DNA from 4 places in the Ruegeria sp. A4 genome. Region 1 is predicted to be linked to each of the others. Evidence: riboswitches for the same ligand, from Rfam matches in the RefSeq annotation. Region 1 holds a riboswitch; each other region holds the start of a gene.
What was found. A riboswitch is a leader RNA that binds a small molecule or an ion and turns the genes downstream of it on or off. The one in region 1 is predicted to bind cobalamin.
Positions count from the first base shown of each region.

Region 2: it holds a riboswitch for cobalamin, as region 1 does, so the genes downstream of both, ACR0E2_RS20245 (DUF4198 domain-containing protein) here and ACR0E2_RS19520 (hypothetical protein) in region 1, are expected to answer to the same signal.
Region 3: it holds a riboswitch for cobalamin, as region 1 does, so the genes downstream of both, ACR0E2_RS10385 (DUF1636 family protein) here and ACR0E2_RS19520 (hypothetical protein) in region 1, are expected to answer to the same signal.
Region 4: it holds a riboswitch for cobalamin, as region 1 does, so the genes downstream of both, ACR0E2_RS12435 (aromatic ring-hydroxylating oxygenase subunit alpha) here and ACR0E2_RS19520 (hypothetical protein) in region 1, are expected to answer to the same signal.

Region 1 is NZ_JBQGAW010000012.1:8,262-11,999, reverse strand. It holds gene ACR0E2_RS19525 (alpha/beta hydrolase family protein) at 1-808, opposite strand, end outside; cobalamin riboswitch at 879-1,100, shown strand; gene ACR0E2_RS19520 (hypothetical protein) at 1,192-1,599, shown strand; gene ACR0E2_RS19515 (protein-tyrosine phosphatase family protein) at 1,591-2,103, opposite strand; gene ACR0E2_RS19510 (DNA polymerase III subunit gamma/tau) at 2,275-3,738, shown strand, end outside.
Region 2 is NZ_JBQGAW010000015.1:12,259-15,996, reverse strand. It holds gene ACR0E2_RS20250 (ROK family transcriptional regulator) at 1-646, shown strand, start outside; cobalamin riboswitch at 768-966, shown strand; gene ACR0E2_RS20245 (DUF4198 domain-containing protein) at 1,098-1,883, shown strand; gene cbiM (cobalt transporter CbiM) at 1,890-2,501, shown strand; gene ACR0E2_RS20235 (cobalt ABC transporter permease) at 2,498-3,073, shown strand; gene cbiQ (cobalt ECF transporter T component CbiQ) at 3,073-3,738, shown strand, end outside.
Region 3 is NZ_JBQGAW010000002.1:237,582-241,319, reverse strand. It holds gene ACR0E2_RS10395 (carbohydrate kinase family protein) at 1-56, shown strand, start outside; partial or broken gene ACR0E2_RS10390 (D-lyxose/D-mannose family sugar isomerase) at 121-738, shown strand; cobalamin riboswitch at 839-1,035, shown strand; gene ACR0E2_RS10385 (DUF1636 family protein) at 1,134-1,490, shown strand; gene ACR0E2_RS10380 (ABC transporter ATP-binding protein) at 1,487-2,260, shown strand; gene ACR0E2_RS10375 (ABC transporter substrate-binding protein) at 2,277-3,227, shown strand; gene ACR0E2_RS10370 (FecCD family ABC transporter permease) at 3,229-3,738, shown strand, end outside.
Region 4 is NZ_JBQGAW010000003.1:219,012-222,749, reverse strand. It holds gene ACR0E2_RS12465 (MFS transporter) at 1-70, shown strand, start outside; gene ACR0E2_RS12460 (DUF3833 domain-containing protein) at 67-684, shown strand; gene ACR0E2_RS12455 (DUF3833 family protein) at 681-1,223, shown strand; gene ACR0E2_RS12450 (hypothetical protein) at 1,253-1,426, opposite strand; gene ACR0E2_RS12445 (hypothetical protein) at 1,486-1,737, opposite strand; gene ACR0E2_RS12440 (hypothetical protein) at 1,809-1,949, opposite strand; cobalamin riboswitch at 2,004-2,207, shown strand; gene ACR0E2_RS12435 (aromatic ring-hydroxylating oxygenase subunit alpha) at 2,329-3,543, shown strand; gene ACR0E2_RS12430 (FAD-binding oxidoreductase) at 3,549-3,738, shown strand, end outside.

The DNA.
Region 1 (3,738 bases):
GGCCGTAAAGATCCGCAAGCCGCCAAACCGCGTCCGGCGGCACCATCTGGTCGTCCTCGAAGGTGAACAAATCCACGGGCGTTCCAGAATCCTTCCACTGCGCCGCAGGTAACTCATGCCCGATTTCAGGCACATAGTTCAAAGGCGCGGTACACCATTTGCGCCACTGCCAATAGACCGATGCCGGCAGATCCGAGCCGAACCCGATCGCCTTTCCGGGAAGGTAGCCAAGGGCTCGGGCCAAAAGCGGCGCATGACCATACCAGAACAATCCTGCCAAACCCCGATAGGGCCATGGATGGTCGCTTAGGGTTACCAGCCCCGAACACACACAGATCATCCGGTCAATCAGATCGATATCCGGCTGCACAGGCCCCAACATCGCGCCGATCGAATGGCCGATGGTCCAATGCTGCGAATTGGGAAACCGTCTGCGCATTTCCGCCCGTGCCGCGGGCATGTCGATCAAGGCCCAATCCGCCATGGTCGCACGCGAATCTTTCAGGCGGCCGGTCAAGGAATGCCCGTAATCGCGATAGTCATAGGTCAGGCAGGCCATACCCTGCTCGGCAGCAAGCCATCGTGCGAAATGACGGTAATAATCGCGCGGCACACCCGTTGCACTGTTCAGAACGACGACGATTTCGGGCGAAGTCAGCGGGCTGTACAACCGGGCAGACAGTGTTTTCTGCCCGGACGGAAAGCGAAACTCTTCGGTCAATACCGTTTGCTCTGTGTCCAACATGTTCTCTGGCTTTGCGCTTGGTAAATCCGGTTTCAGAACCTCAACACCCTCGACACTATGCATGAACCAACACCGTATCCAGCATGACCAAGCGTCCGGCCAAAAGATCGGCTTGACTCGGTGCGTACTCAAACGCTAGCGGTTGTGTGATGGTTTCCGGCCTCCACAAGGGGTCGGGATGAAAAGGGAACACGGTGCGGTAATGTCTGGTCATGCAGGCAACAACCAAATCCGCGACTGCCCCCGCAACTGTAAGCGGTAAGCGATGCCGAAACACCACTGGCCCCGACGGCTGGGAAGGTCGGCAAAGCGATGACCCGCAAGTCAGGAGACCTGCCATCGGAAACGAAACCGAAACTCGGGCGGGGTGTCCGGGCAGGTCCTGACGGCATCACGCTGTTCCACCTGTCCCAAATATCCTGTCCACCAAGCGCGGAGGGCGCAGGATGATCTGGAAGACAAAAACACATGAATTCAGTGCAACGGTATGTCAGCGGACGGGCAAAACCTGCCCCGCTTTGGCGCGGCTGGCGCGCTCGATATCCGAAGCCATGGCCCAGGCGACCTCGGCCACCAGTGACGATTTCGAGATTGAGGGCAGCAGCGAGCTGTCACATTGCACCGAAGGATGTCATGCAATTTTCCGCGCGCGATCAGACAGCATTCGTGTCTTTTGCGGGACGCAGCCCGAAACCGCGATTGAGCCGCTGAACGGCTATGCCGACCTGATCTTCGGAAACACGGTCAGTGCGATGCCATCCGGCGTCGTGAAAACCCCACCCTGCGCGATGATCGAAGTTTCCACGATCCGGCCGCGAAAACCTGTTTGCGCGCCCGCGCAGATTTCAATCTGAATCCAGACTGACCTGTGCCTGGGCGCGCCGAGAGGCCCAGGCCATTTGCGCATCCGTTTCGACGGCGCAAGGGCGCACCGCCCGCAATCGTTGCAGCGCCGTGTCCGCGCGTTCGCCGCATTCGACCATCAGCCGCAGGACAACCATACCTGACCTGCCACATCCCCCGCGGCAGTGCACCAATACGCGACCTCCGCCGGACAGCGCATGCCGGGCCGCGGCGCTGACGGACGGCCACGCGTCATCGATCGCTTTTGTCGGCGCTCCGAAATCTTCGATGGGCAGGTGAACCCATCGGCTGGCGCGGCTTTGAATATCGCTGCCAAATTCCTGCGCCCCGTCCTGAAGCATTTCGACATCCGTCGTCATCGAAACAACAAGCCCCGGCTGCCAGGCTGCGATCATATCCAGATCGCTGGAGTAATCTCCGCCGCGTCCGGGCATCGAGGTCAGTGCCAGCGTTCCGCCACCGACTTGCAGGGCGTAGATCACCAACTGCGACATGAATCCTGTCCTCCCCAAAGAACTCTTTACAAAAATGAGCCATTAAATCCGCTGATGCAGTTTAGTGCGAAAGCGACTCGTTTCTAAATCAAAAATCATCGCGCCACGCTGTGGACGCGGGCAACGGTGGCCACTACGCTGTGCCCAAGCACCGAATCCCAACGAGAAGACATGACAGACAGCTCCAGCCCCGCCTATCAGGTTCTCGCCCGCAAATATCGCCCGGAAACCTTTGCCGATCTGGTGGGTCAGGATGCCATGGTGCGCACCCTGAAAAACGCGTTCGCGGCCGACCGGATCGCGCAGGCCTTCATCATGACCGGTATTCGCGGCACCGGCAAAACCACGACCGCAAGGATCATTGCCAAGGGGATGAACTGCATCGGACCCGACGGAACCGGTGGCCCCACGACCGAGCCCTGCGGTCAGTGTGAACATTGTGTCGCCATCATGGAGGGCCGCCATGTCGACGTGATGGAGATGGACGCCGCCAGCCGTACGGGCGTCAACGACATCCGCGAGATCATCGACAGTGTCCGCTATCGCGCCGCCAGCGCGCGTTACAAGATTTATATCATCGACGAGGTTCATATGCTCTCGACCAGCGCGTTCAACGCGCTGCTCAAGACGTTGGAAGAACCGCCCGCGCATGTGAAGTTCATCTTCGCAACCACTGAAATCCGCAAAGTGCCTGTCACCGTGCTGTCCCGCTGCCAGCGTTTCGACCTGCGCCGGATCGAACCCGAAGACATGATTGGCCTGCTGCGCAAGATCGCCGAAGCGGAAAACGCCCAGATCGCCGAAGACGCGCTGGCGCTGATCACCCGAGCAGCAGAAGGATCGGCGCGGGACGCAACCTCGTTGCTGGATCAGGCGATTTCGCACGGGGCTGGCGAGACGACCGCTGATCAGGTCCGTGCGATGCTTGGACTGGCAGACCGTGGCCGGGTTCTGGACCTTATGGACATGATCCTGCGCGGCGATGCCGCCGGAGCACTTACCGAGTTGAGCGGCCAATACGCCGAAGGCGCAGACCCGCTGGCGGTGCTGCGCGATCTGGCCGAGATCACGCATTGGGTGTCCGTCGTGAAGATCACGCCTGACGCGGCGCAGGACCCGACGGTTTCTCCGGACGAACGGACCCGGGGCCAACACATGGCCGAGGCTCTGCCGATGCGGGTTCTGACCCGGATGTGGCAAATGCTGCTGAAGGCGCTCGAGGAAGTCTCGGCAGCCCCCAACGCCATGATGGCCGCCGAAATGGCCGTTATTCGCCTGACCCATGTGGCGGATTTGCCCAGCCCCGAAGAGCTGATCAAACGATTGCAAGATGCCCCGCCACCGCCGCCGGGCGGGCCCAATGGCGGCGTTTCGATATCCCGACCGGGCACCGGTCCGGCGCCGGCTGGCGCAGCCCATCCACCTACCTATGCGCCGTCCCCTCGCGGTGCCGGTGGCGCACCGGTTGCAGCCCTGGCGCAGGATGCCCAGACGGCTCTTGCCCGGTACCCGACCTTCGACCACGTGGTGGAACTGATCCGGACAAATCGCGACGTGAAGTTGCTGGTCGAGGTGGAAAACGGCGTGCGCCTCGTCTCCTATCAACCGGGGCGAATCGAATTTACGCCCGCCGCC
Region 2 (3,738 bases), on a different contig from region 1:
CCCGTGGCGCGTATCAGACCTGAAGGCTGACCTGGCGCGTCGCCTCGATATTCCGGTATTCCTGCAAAATGACGCCACTGCGGCTTGTGGGGCGGAATTGGTATTCGGTCCGGCTGATGGGCCAAGGGATTTCCTGTACTTCTATATCGGGTTTTTCATTGGCGGCGGTGTGGTCCTCAATGGCGCGATCTTTTCGGGGCGTGGAAACGCGGGGGCAATCGGCCCCTTGCCTGTGCCCGATGGCGCGGGCGGTGTCAGACCGCTCATCGATGTGGCCAGCCTTTACGTGCTCGAGCGTGCAATCACCACGGCAGGTGTCACGTCGCATTCCATCTGGGAAACGACCCAGCGTTGGGATGTGCCAAACGTTCAACTGGAAAACTGGTTGAAACGGACGGCAAGCGGGATTGCCCATGCGATTGTCTCATCCTGTAGCCTGATAGATTTCGAATGCGTGAAGATTGACGGCTGGATGCCGCAGGACATCAAGGCGCGTTTGGTTGAAATGGTGGAAGACAAACTGTCCGAGCTGAACATGACTGGGCTCGAGCGCCCCGTTGTGCTGGCAGGAACCGTAGGCCCGGAAGCACGCTCTTTGGGCGCGGCAAGCCTGCCCTTGTCGGAGAGGTATCTTTCAGAAGCTTAGACAGGAACGAACCCTGCCGCCTTGGACGTTTCACAAACTGGTTCACTCTCGCAAACTGCCGAGCTCAATATTTTCGATGGCCGTAACACATTTTCGTTGACGGAAGGCTGAGTTGTCTGGCAAGCCGCTCGGCATGTCCGGTTCCGGGGCTTGCTCTGGAATCAATAGGGAATGCGGTGCGGGCTCTGGCCCAAATCCGCAACTGCACCCGCAACTGTAAGCGACGAGCAGGGCTGAAACGCCACTGGGGTTTGCCCGGGAAGGCCGGTCCAACGCTTTGACCCGCAAGTCAGGATACCTGCCGGACATGTGCCCTCTAACGGGCACTCCTAATCGACGACGGGATGTGCGTCGGACCAGGATGCCTGAAAGGGTAATTTGGCGTTGAATGTCCCGTGGTCAAAACGAATTTCGCGCCGGGATTGGCGCGACGGGACAAGGACGACTGTTCATGAAAACGCTGCTCAGCGCAGCCGCTGCCGCGATGGCTCTTCCTGCCATAGCAAATGCGCATTTCCTTTTGGAATACACCACCGACACCATGATCGAGAAACCGGGCGATGTACCGGTCAAACTGATTTTCTGGCATCCGTTCGAGAATGGCCATGTCATGGATCTTGAAAAGCCGCAGGAATTCTATGTGATCCACAACGGTGAAAAGACCGATTTACTGGACACGCTGGAACCTATCCGGTTCACCGGCGGGCAGAACGAGGGCGCGGCGTTCAAAGGCAGTGTCCCGGTCAAACGGTCGGGCGACTATGTGCTGGTGACGGTTCCTCAGCCTTATTACGAGGAATCCGAAGACATCTATATCCAACAGCTCACCAAAGCCTTCCTGAACCGCAACGAATTGCCGACCGATTGGATGAATCCCGTGGGTCTGCCGACCGAGATTATCCCGCTGAACAAGCCGACCAACATCATCGCGGGTTCGACTTTCACGGGCCGTGTGCTGGCTGATGGTCAGCCGGTTGCGGGGGCCGAGATCGAGATCGAATACATGGCAGCCGAACCCGACATGGAAAGTTCGGCCGCTTCTGCACCGAAGGCGTCACCAATGCCGGGTGGTGCGGTGGTCGCAATATCTGACGACAACGGGTATTTTTCGTTCGGCGTTCCAAAAGCCGGTTACTGGGGTTTCGCCGCCCTTGGTTCCGGTCCGGCAACCGAACATGAGGGCAAAGAACTCAGCCAGGATGCGGTCATCTGGATCCGCGCCTGGGATCTGGAGTAACCCCAAATGCACATCGTCGACGGAGCCCTTTCCAACCCGGTTGTAATTGGCGGCGCCATAGCCGCCGCGGGCGGGATCGCCATGGGTCTCAGGTCTCTGGATCTTGATCGCATCCCCACTGCGGGCGTGCTGTCAGCCAGTTTCTTCGTGGCATCGTTGATCCACGTGCCCATTGGTCCGTCGTCGGTCCATCTGATCCTCAACGGCATGGCCGGGCTGCTGCTTGGTTGGGCCGCATTCCCGGCTTTGTTCGTCGGGCTTTTGCTACAGGCGGTCTTTTTCGGCTTTGGCGGGTTGACGGTGTTGGGGATCAACACCGTCAATATCGCCTTTCCCGCGGTGGTGGCCGGAATGTTGTTCGGTCGTCTGATCGCGCGTGGAACGCCTTTGCAAGGTGCGATTTGGGGGGGCATCGGCGGCGCGTTTGCGATTGCGGCGACAACCGGCATGGTCGCGTTTTCGCTGGCGCTGTCGGGGGATGAATTTCTGCCTGCCGCCAAGCTTGTTTTCTTCGCCCATATTCCTGTCATGGCCATCGAGGCGATTTTGACCGGGTTCGCCGTGTTGTTGGCACGCAAGGTCAAGCCCGAGCTGTTTTTCAGAGGAGCAGCCACATGAAGCATCTGGTTGTCATACTGGCCATGTGCTGTGCACCTGTGCCTGCCCTGGCGCACAAGGTCATAGCCGGCGTTTTCGAGTCGGGAGACGTCATCGAGGGCGAAATCGGCTTTTCCAACGGCGACCTGGCAAGCGGCACCGAGGTCATTGTCACCGGCCCGGATGGGGCCGAGCTGGGTCGATCGGTCACGGATACGGACGGTTTCTTTGTCTACACGCCGACCTCGGCCGTGGCGCACACCTTCTTTGCCGACCTTGGCGCCGGGCATGTGGCCGAAGTCACGATGTCTGCCGAAGATGTCGCGCGGATCATGGGCGTTGCCGCGGCAGAGAACGGTGATTCATCTTCGGCTGCTGTGACGCAGGCCAGCGGTTCGGCGGCGTCTCTCAGCGCCGAAGAACAGCAGGTTATCGCCAAAGCCGTACGTGACGAATTGCGCCCGCTCAGGCGCGAGATTGCGGCCTATCGCGAACAGAATGACCTGCAAACCATCCTCGGCGGGATTGGGTACATCGTTGGTCTGTTCGGTCTGGGCTTTTACATGGCGGCCCGTCGCAAGCTGGCGTCCTGATGGCACACGTTCTGGGGCACAAGGAAAAAACGCTGTCCGAAGCCGGTGACGGGCCAGAAGGTCTGATCAGCCTGCTGGATCCCCGGATGCGGATCGTCATGGCAGTTGTTTTTGCAGTCGTGACCGTGGCGCTGTCATCCCTCGGCGCGCTTTGCGCGGCGCTGACAGTGTCGCTTTCGCTTCTGATGGTTTCACGTCTGCCGCGGCGAAAGACGTTGAAGCGAATGGCCATGATGGATGGGTTCATCCTGTTCATGCTGATCCTGTTGCCCTTTTCCATGCCCGGGGATCCGATGTTCACGCTTTGGGGATTCCCCGCAAGCTGGCAGGGATTTTGGAAAGCGGTCGAGATTGCCTTGACCGCCAATGCCGTGATCCTGTCCCTGATGGTTATGGTCGGGACGATGGAGCCGGTTACACTGGGCCACGCCCTGCATCGTCTGCGGTGCCCGGAAAAGCTGGTTTACCTGCTGATGTTCACGATCCGTTATATCGAGGTCTTGCGCGAAGAATACCTGCGGCTGCGCGCCGCGATGAAGGTGCGTGGTTTTCGGCCAGCAACAAACTGGCACACATATCGAAGCTTTGGCTACCTTGTGGGTATGATGCTTGTGCGCGCGATCGAAAGATCGGAACGCATCCTGGCCGCGATGAAGTGCCGGGGG
Region 3 (3,738 bases), on a different contig from region 1:
CGGCCGTGACCGTTTCCCGAGCCGGGGCAGAACCCCCGTGGGCGCACGAACTTTGATCTGCGGGATGGCATGATGAAACGATCCGAAATCAACCACTTCAAGCCCTAAGCCCAGACGTTCATTCAATCTTTCGGAGCCGTGTTGCCACCCTTTGCGGATTGATCGCCCGAGAAAATGCGCATCTCTTTGGTCGAAACTGTCCGCAGCCGCAAGCTGGGATGGGACATTACCAATTACGCACAAGGCCATTTCGACGAACATTGCCTATTCCTGTTCACTCTAAACAATGGTGAGGTGAAGGATCTGAAATCCGGGCGTGGGATGCTCTGTGCAGAAAAACTGTTGATCTCGAAAGACGATCAGCTTTCTCCGATGCACCGGCATATCGTTAAGGCAGAAGACATCATCAACAGGGGCGGCGGCGATCTCGTTCTGGAAATTCATGCGTCGGATCCAAACGGTGGCGTCGACCGCGACAACCCGGTGACGGTCCCCAGCGATGCCTGCCCCGTAACCTTGCAACCCCAAGAATACGTGCGGCTGAAGCCGAGGCAAAGCGTAACTCTGATGCCCGGCATCTGGCACGCTTTTTGGGCCGAGCGCGGCGATTGCCTTATTGGCGAGGTATCGACCGTGAATAACGACCGCACCGACATTGGGTTTGAAAAGCCAATTCCACGGTTTTCAAAGGTCGAGAAAGATTCCGAACCGGATTTCCTTCTTGTATCAGACTATTGACACCGTTCGGTCCGGGCTGGCGCAGCAGGACAGCTGGGTCAGCTGTCGCAATTCCATCTACCAACGCCTTCGTCTGCCGCTTGACAAGTCTGGCATTGCCAGACTAGCTGAGCGGGATGGTTCCATAAGGGATGAAAATGGGAACACGGTGCGGCACTGGAATGTGCCAAGTCCGTGACTGCCCCCGCAACTGTAAGCGGTGAGCGACGCCACTTCACCACTGACCCGCATGGGTTGGGAAGGTCGGCCAAGCAACGACCCGCAAGTCAGGAGACCTGCCATCGCACTATAAACCAACCCGAGGCGGGGCGTCTCGGAAGGAGGCTTGATGGCGCGTTTGCGTAATATCCGGGTATGTGCCCTCTGTCTGCGTCTGGCAAACGACGGAGATGGCGATGACCTGCTATTCTGATCACTACGTTCTGATCTGTTCAACATGTCAGGGGGCGATGTCTGCCGAGGCTGCGCAAGACGTGCTGGATGCCCGGTTGCCTGACGGTTTTGAAACCCGAATGGTGGCCTGCATGGCAGGTTGTGAACGGGCCATGACCGTCGGATTTCAGGCCCCGGGCAAAGCGCAGTACCTGTTTGGCGATATCACGACATCACACGACCTGTCCGCCCTGGTCGAATTCGCGACCCAGTTCGGCGACAGTGACGATGGCTGGACCAGCGCCTCGGACCGCCCCCCGGCCCTTTTCGCAAAGACCTTGTCGCGCATGCCCGCATTGCCGTCCGGGGGGGGATCATGAGCTTTCTGGTTGCCGAGAATTTGGAGTACTACGCGCTCAATGGCGATGTCCTGTTGCAGGATGTATCCTTTCGTCTGGAAGAAGGATCAATTCTGGCAATCGCAGGGCCGAACGGCGCCGGCAAGACCACTCTGCTGAAACTGCTGTGTGGGATCGAACGGATTGCCTTGGGTGATGTTTGGATAGAAGGCCAAAGCCTTCGGACCCTGTCCGCCCGCCAACGTGCCCGCTCCATTGCTGTGGTCGGGCAGCAGGAAATGCCTGACGGGCGGATGCGCCTGCAAGACTATGTTGCGCTGGGGCAAATCCCGATTCAAGGCGAACGTTCGATGGCTCAGCACAAGGCTGATCTGGAACGGGTTCTGACGACGACCGAGCTGTCGCATTTTGCCAACAAAACGATGGGTCAGCTGTCCGGCGGAGAACGTCAGCGCGCACATATCGCGCGCGCGTTGGCCCAGAATCCGTCCTTGCTGTTTCTGGACGAGCCAACCAACCATCTGGACCCCGATGCCAAGGGGCACATGCTGTCTCTGGTCGCTGATCTGGGGGTAACTGTCGTCATGATCGTCCATGATCTGGTCATGATCCCGGAATTCGCCACCCATGTGGCGCTGATGAAAGCCACGCGTCTGACGGGGTTCGGGCCTGTTGTCGAAGTTCTGACCCCAGACCGGGTACGTGAGACATTCGGCGTGGATTATCTGTGCTTTCAGCACGAAGGCCGCATGATCCCCGCACTGGATATCCGAAAACGGAAACTGTCATAATAACAGGAACTTAAATATGATGCAGAAACTCTGGCCAGTGGTCGTCTTCGCTGGCTTGGCAAGTGGGGTGGCCGCAGAGGGCGTCACCGTGGACAATTGCGGCGAACCGCTGGCTTTTGACTCGGCGCCGGAACGTCTGGTCGTGCATGACATGAACATGACGGATATGGCCTTTGCGCTCGGCCTTCAGGACAAGATCGTGGGGCTTACCGGAATTACCGGCTGGTACAAAACAAGCCCTGATTTTGATGCTCAGCGTGGCGACATCCCAGAGCTTGCCCCCAAATACCCGACCATTGAAAACCTTGTGGCCGTCGAACCCGATCTGTTTTTTGCCGGTTGGTACTATGGCATGAAACCCGGCGGTGACGTCACGCCCGACACGCTGGAACCCTTTGGTATCAAGACCATGATCCTATCCGAAAGCTGCGTGCATCTGGACAAGGATCGCCCCGAGGCCAGCATGAACCTGTTGTTTGATGACGTTCTGCGTCTGGGCACGGTCATGCAGGTCGAGGACAAGGCCGAGGCGCTGGTTGCCCGCTGGAAGGACCAACTGTCCGCCATCGAAGCAAAAACAGCCGATCTGGCGAAGCCCCGCGTATTCCTGCTGGACGGGCCGGCCGATGCTCCGTTTACCGCGGGCAAGTTCGCCATTCCCGATGCAATGATCGCAGCCGCGGGTGGCGAGAACGTGACGCATGATCTGGATACCAGCTGGGGTCGCACGTCGTGGGAGGCCGTCGCCGCGGCTAACCCGGAATTTCTGGTGCTGCTCGACTATCAGTCCGGCAACGGCGCAGAGGACACTTTCCAGTTCCTCAAGGATCACCCGGTGATGTCACAAACGGACGCGGTAAAGAACGAGCGCTGGATTGGCCTGCGTTACGAGGAACTGACGCCCGGCCCGGCAAATATCGAGGCGATCGAGAAGATGGCGAAGGCGATGCACCCGGAGACCAACTGATATGGTCCGATTGGGCCGTTTGATTTTGCTGGGGGCGGTTGTTCTGACCGCCCTTTTGCTGTTGTCCATCGTCTACGGGACCACCCCAATCCCCGTGCGCGAAGTTTTTTCGGCCATCGGCCTTGGAACCGGTCTGGTGGACGGAGACATGACGCCTTTGCACCGGATCGTCTTCGACCTTCGCCTGCCCCGCGCCCTGTTTGCCGCCGTGATTGGTGCGGGACTGGGCGTCGTTGGTGTTGTTTTGCAAACAACGACGCGAAACGATCTGGCAGATCCGTTTCTGTTCGGTCTGTCCTCTGGTGCAGCTGCTGGCGCCGTTCTGGTGATCACCGTCACGGGTGATGTCCTGGGAATCTGGACGTTGCCGCTGGCGGCATTTTGCGGTGGTTTGATCGCGTCCGGCATTGTTCTGGCGCTGGTTCAGGGCTTGCGCACAAGCGCACCCGAAAAACTGATCCTGGCTGGCCTGGCGGTGTCCTTTCTGTTTTCCGCAATCACCAACTACCTG
Region 4 (3,738 bases), on a different contig from region 1:
GCCCTGCATCCTGAAAGTCGGAGCGTTCGGGATGGTGTTGACCCTGCCCACCGAGGTCACAAGCAAATGAACGCTTTCACAATCATCCTTCTGGTCCTTCTGACCGCTGTCTTCATCCGTGCAAGGCTGCTGAGCTTTCGCGCGCAATCGCCGTCCGATTACAGTGGCACTGGGCCAGATTTTTCCCTGAAAAAGCACCTGAACGGAGAGATCTTGTCCGAGGGCCTGATCTATGGCCCCAACGGCAAAATGTCGAACAGCTTTGTCGCGCGCATGTCCGGCGAATGGCAAGGCAACTCGGGCACGCTGACCGAATACTTCACCTATTCCAACGGAAAACAGATGACCCGCAAATGGTACCTGACGCTGGGAACCGGCAACACGTTCACGGCAATAGCGGATGATATCGTGGGCGAAGGTCGGGGCATCATCTCGGGGTCCACGGTGAAACTGACCTATCGTATCATTCTGCCAGATGACGCTGGTGGACACACACTGGATGTCACCGATTGGATGTATCTGACAGAAACCGGCGTCATCATGAATCGGTCCGAGATGCGCAAGTTTGGCGTCAAGGTCGCGGAACTGATCGCCACAATGCGTCCAAGCCCCAGTTCGAAACCGATTCATCCAAGTGGGTCAAACGGGTATGACGCGACTTCGGAAAGGAAGCCGTTGCAATGATCACCTTTCGCTCTTTCATCGCCTGCGTCGCCATCGCAAGCCTTGCACTTCTGGCGGCCTGCTCCAGCAAACCGAAGGTACCCAAAACGTTTCTGTCGGACCGACAGTTGAACCTCGAGGAATTTTTCGAAGGCAAAACAGTGGCCTACGGTCAGTTTCAGGATGTTTTGGGAAATATCCCCCGCAGATTCACGGTTGATATCGACGGGACATGGGACGGCGAAACCCTGACACTGGTCGAAGACTTCGTCTACGACGATGGCGCGACGGAACAACGCATCTGGACATTGACCAAAACCGGAGAGGATGCGTGGACCGGTACGGCTCCTGGCGTACTGGGTACCGCCAGCGGGATTGAACGCGGGGATACGTTCAACTGGAAATACAAGATCGACCTGCCGATCAAGGACGGGACCATGCGTGTCAAATTCGACGACTGGATGTGGCTGCTGGATGACGACCGTCTGCTGAACCGCGCCTATGTCTCACGCTATGGCGTCCGTCTGGGTGAAGTCATCCTGTTCTTCGAGAAGAAATAGGGCTGCCAGGCCCGGTTTCATCACAAAAGTCAGTAGAAAATAAACTCGTCCACCAATGCTGTCGTCGATCCCTTGACCTCACCGGCCGTGTTCGCCCTTGGCCCGTCCGGGGCTGCACCCTCGGCGCGTTCGCAGCCGTCGACCTTCAAGCGCGCGCGTTCTATCTGCCCCCAGAGGAAAAACAGGCCATCTCGTTTTCCCATGAGGCGCGAAGGAACTGTTGTCCGCAAAACACCTGTTTTCGGTTTTGGCATCTGCTCTCTTACTGCCTCCGGTGTTTTCCACCATTTTCGGAAAACGTAATGGTTTTTCCCGAAAAAGACAATTTTTTATGGACAAAATGAGGTTTTCTACCGGCCGTTGACAGGATGGACTGGCAACTCTCGCATGACGGATATTGGCCTTTTTCACCTGCCCCATTGAAAGCCAGCACTATCCCGAACGGATCAACTTCACCTAAAAGGGTTTGCTGCAAACCTCCTTCATTTGGCCTGACACTCTCTTTTCCAGCCATGCTCAGGCGACGCCCAGCGTTTCGTTTCTGATCAGAGCAGCCGGGCCTTCGCCGTCGCGGTTGGGGGACAATTAGGCGGCGCCGATGTCAGACGTGGCCGCATCCATCGCAAGGCCATCGGCCACCGCAAAACGCCATGCCGGCGGGCCTGCCACGCCCCTGTGCCAAGGACTGTGATCCCGGCGCCGTCCACGCTGCCGGAAAATTTCCATGTCTGTTTTGAAACCGGAAATGTCGCAAGCATTTCAGCGCCCAAGCGGGTAAAAAGTAGGCTGCCATCGTGAGGTGCCGCTGTTTGATTCTCAGACAGCGGAGAATTGGGAAGCCGGTGGAATTCCGGCACTGCCCCCGCAACGGTAAGGAAGGTCAGGTTCGACAATCAACCACTGGGACGAGGATCCCGGGAAGGTGTCGCAACCGGGTGCAAGCCCCTTTCAAGTCCGGAAACCAGCCTCTCAGATATGTCAAACCGCGGGTGGCGGTGGGGGCACGGATTTCGGACGTGGTGCTCGCGCGCCTCCGGACGGTTCCTCCCTGTCACCTGCCCAAGCAATGCCGCGGGGCGCGGCAGGAGAGCCAGAAGTGAACAACATGCAAAGCCTGTTGGCGCGTCGAAACCCGGGTTACGCTCTGGAGCAGGCGTTTTACACCGATCCCGAGATTTTTCAGACCGACCTTGAAACCATCCACTACCGCGACTGGCTATTTGCCATTCCGGCGTGTGAGCTGGTGAAGTCGGGCGATTATGTCACCTATAATGTAGGCGCCTACCGCGTGATCATCGTACGGGGTGCAGACAATCAGATCCGCGCCTTTCACAATACTTGTCGCCACCGTGGATCGATCATTTGCAAGGCCGCAAAGGGTAATGCGCCCAAGCTGGTATGCCCCTATCACCAATGGACCTATGAGCTGGACGGCTCTTTGCTGTGGGCCCGCGACATGGGGCCGGACTTTGATCCCAAACAGCATGGTCTGAAGACTGTCCATTGCCGCGAGCTTGCCGGGTTGGTCTATATCTGTCTGGCGGATGAGGCTCCGGATTTCGACGTGTTCGCCAATATCGCCCGCCCGTATCTTGAGCCGCATGATCTGGGGAATGCCAAGGTCGCCTTTGAAAGCTCGATCATCGAGAACGGCAACTGGAAACTGGTCTGGGAAAACAATCGCGAATGCTATCACTGCGGCGGAAACCACCCTGCGCTGTGCCGGACCTTCCCTGATGATCCGGGTGTGACGGGGATCGAAGGTGGCGAAACCCCAGCCTATATGCAAGCCCATTTCGACAGGTGCCAGGCTGCGGGTATGCCATCGCAGTTCTATCTGCACGAGGACGGCCAATATAGACTGGCGCGGATGCCACTGAAAGAAGGGGCCGAGAGCTATACGATGGACGGGAAATCCGCCGTGCGCCGTTGGTTGGGCCGGTCGCCCTTTGCGGATGCGGGATCGCTTTTGAAGTTCCACTATCCGACCACGTGGAACCACTTTCTTGCCGATCACTCGATTGTTTTCCGCGTCACGCCGATCGGCCCGACAGAGACCGAGGTCACGACCAAATGGCTGGTCAACAAGGATGCGGTTGAAGGCGTTGACTATGACGTGAAACGCCTGACCGAAGTCTGGGTCGCCACGAATGACGAAGATCGACAGGTGGTCGAGGACAACCAGCAGGGCATCAACAGCCCGGCCTATGTGCCCGGCCCATATTCAGCCATTCAGGAATCCGGTGTGCTGCAATTCGTGGATTGGTATTGCAACACAGTGTCGGCCCGCCTGGCCCCTGACTCAATGGCGGCGGAGTAAGTCTGATGAAAGACCTGAACACGCTTTCATCAGCCGTCTGGCAGGATGGAGAGATGCTGGAATGTGTCTCGGTCGTGCCCGAGATGCCGAACACTGCCAGCTTTTCGTTCCGTGCCCCCTCGGGGGCGCAGTTCGCCTATCACCCCGGTCAGTTCCTGACGCTCGAGATTCCGGCGCCCGACCAGCCCGGAGGCG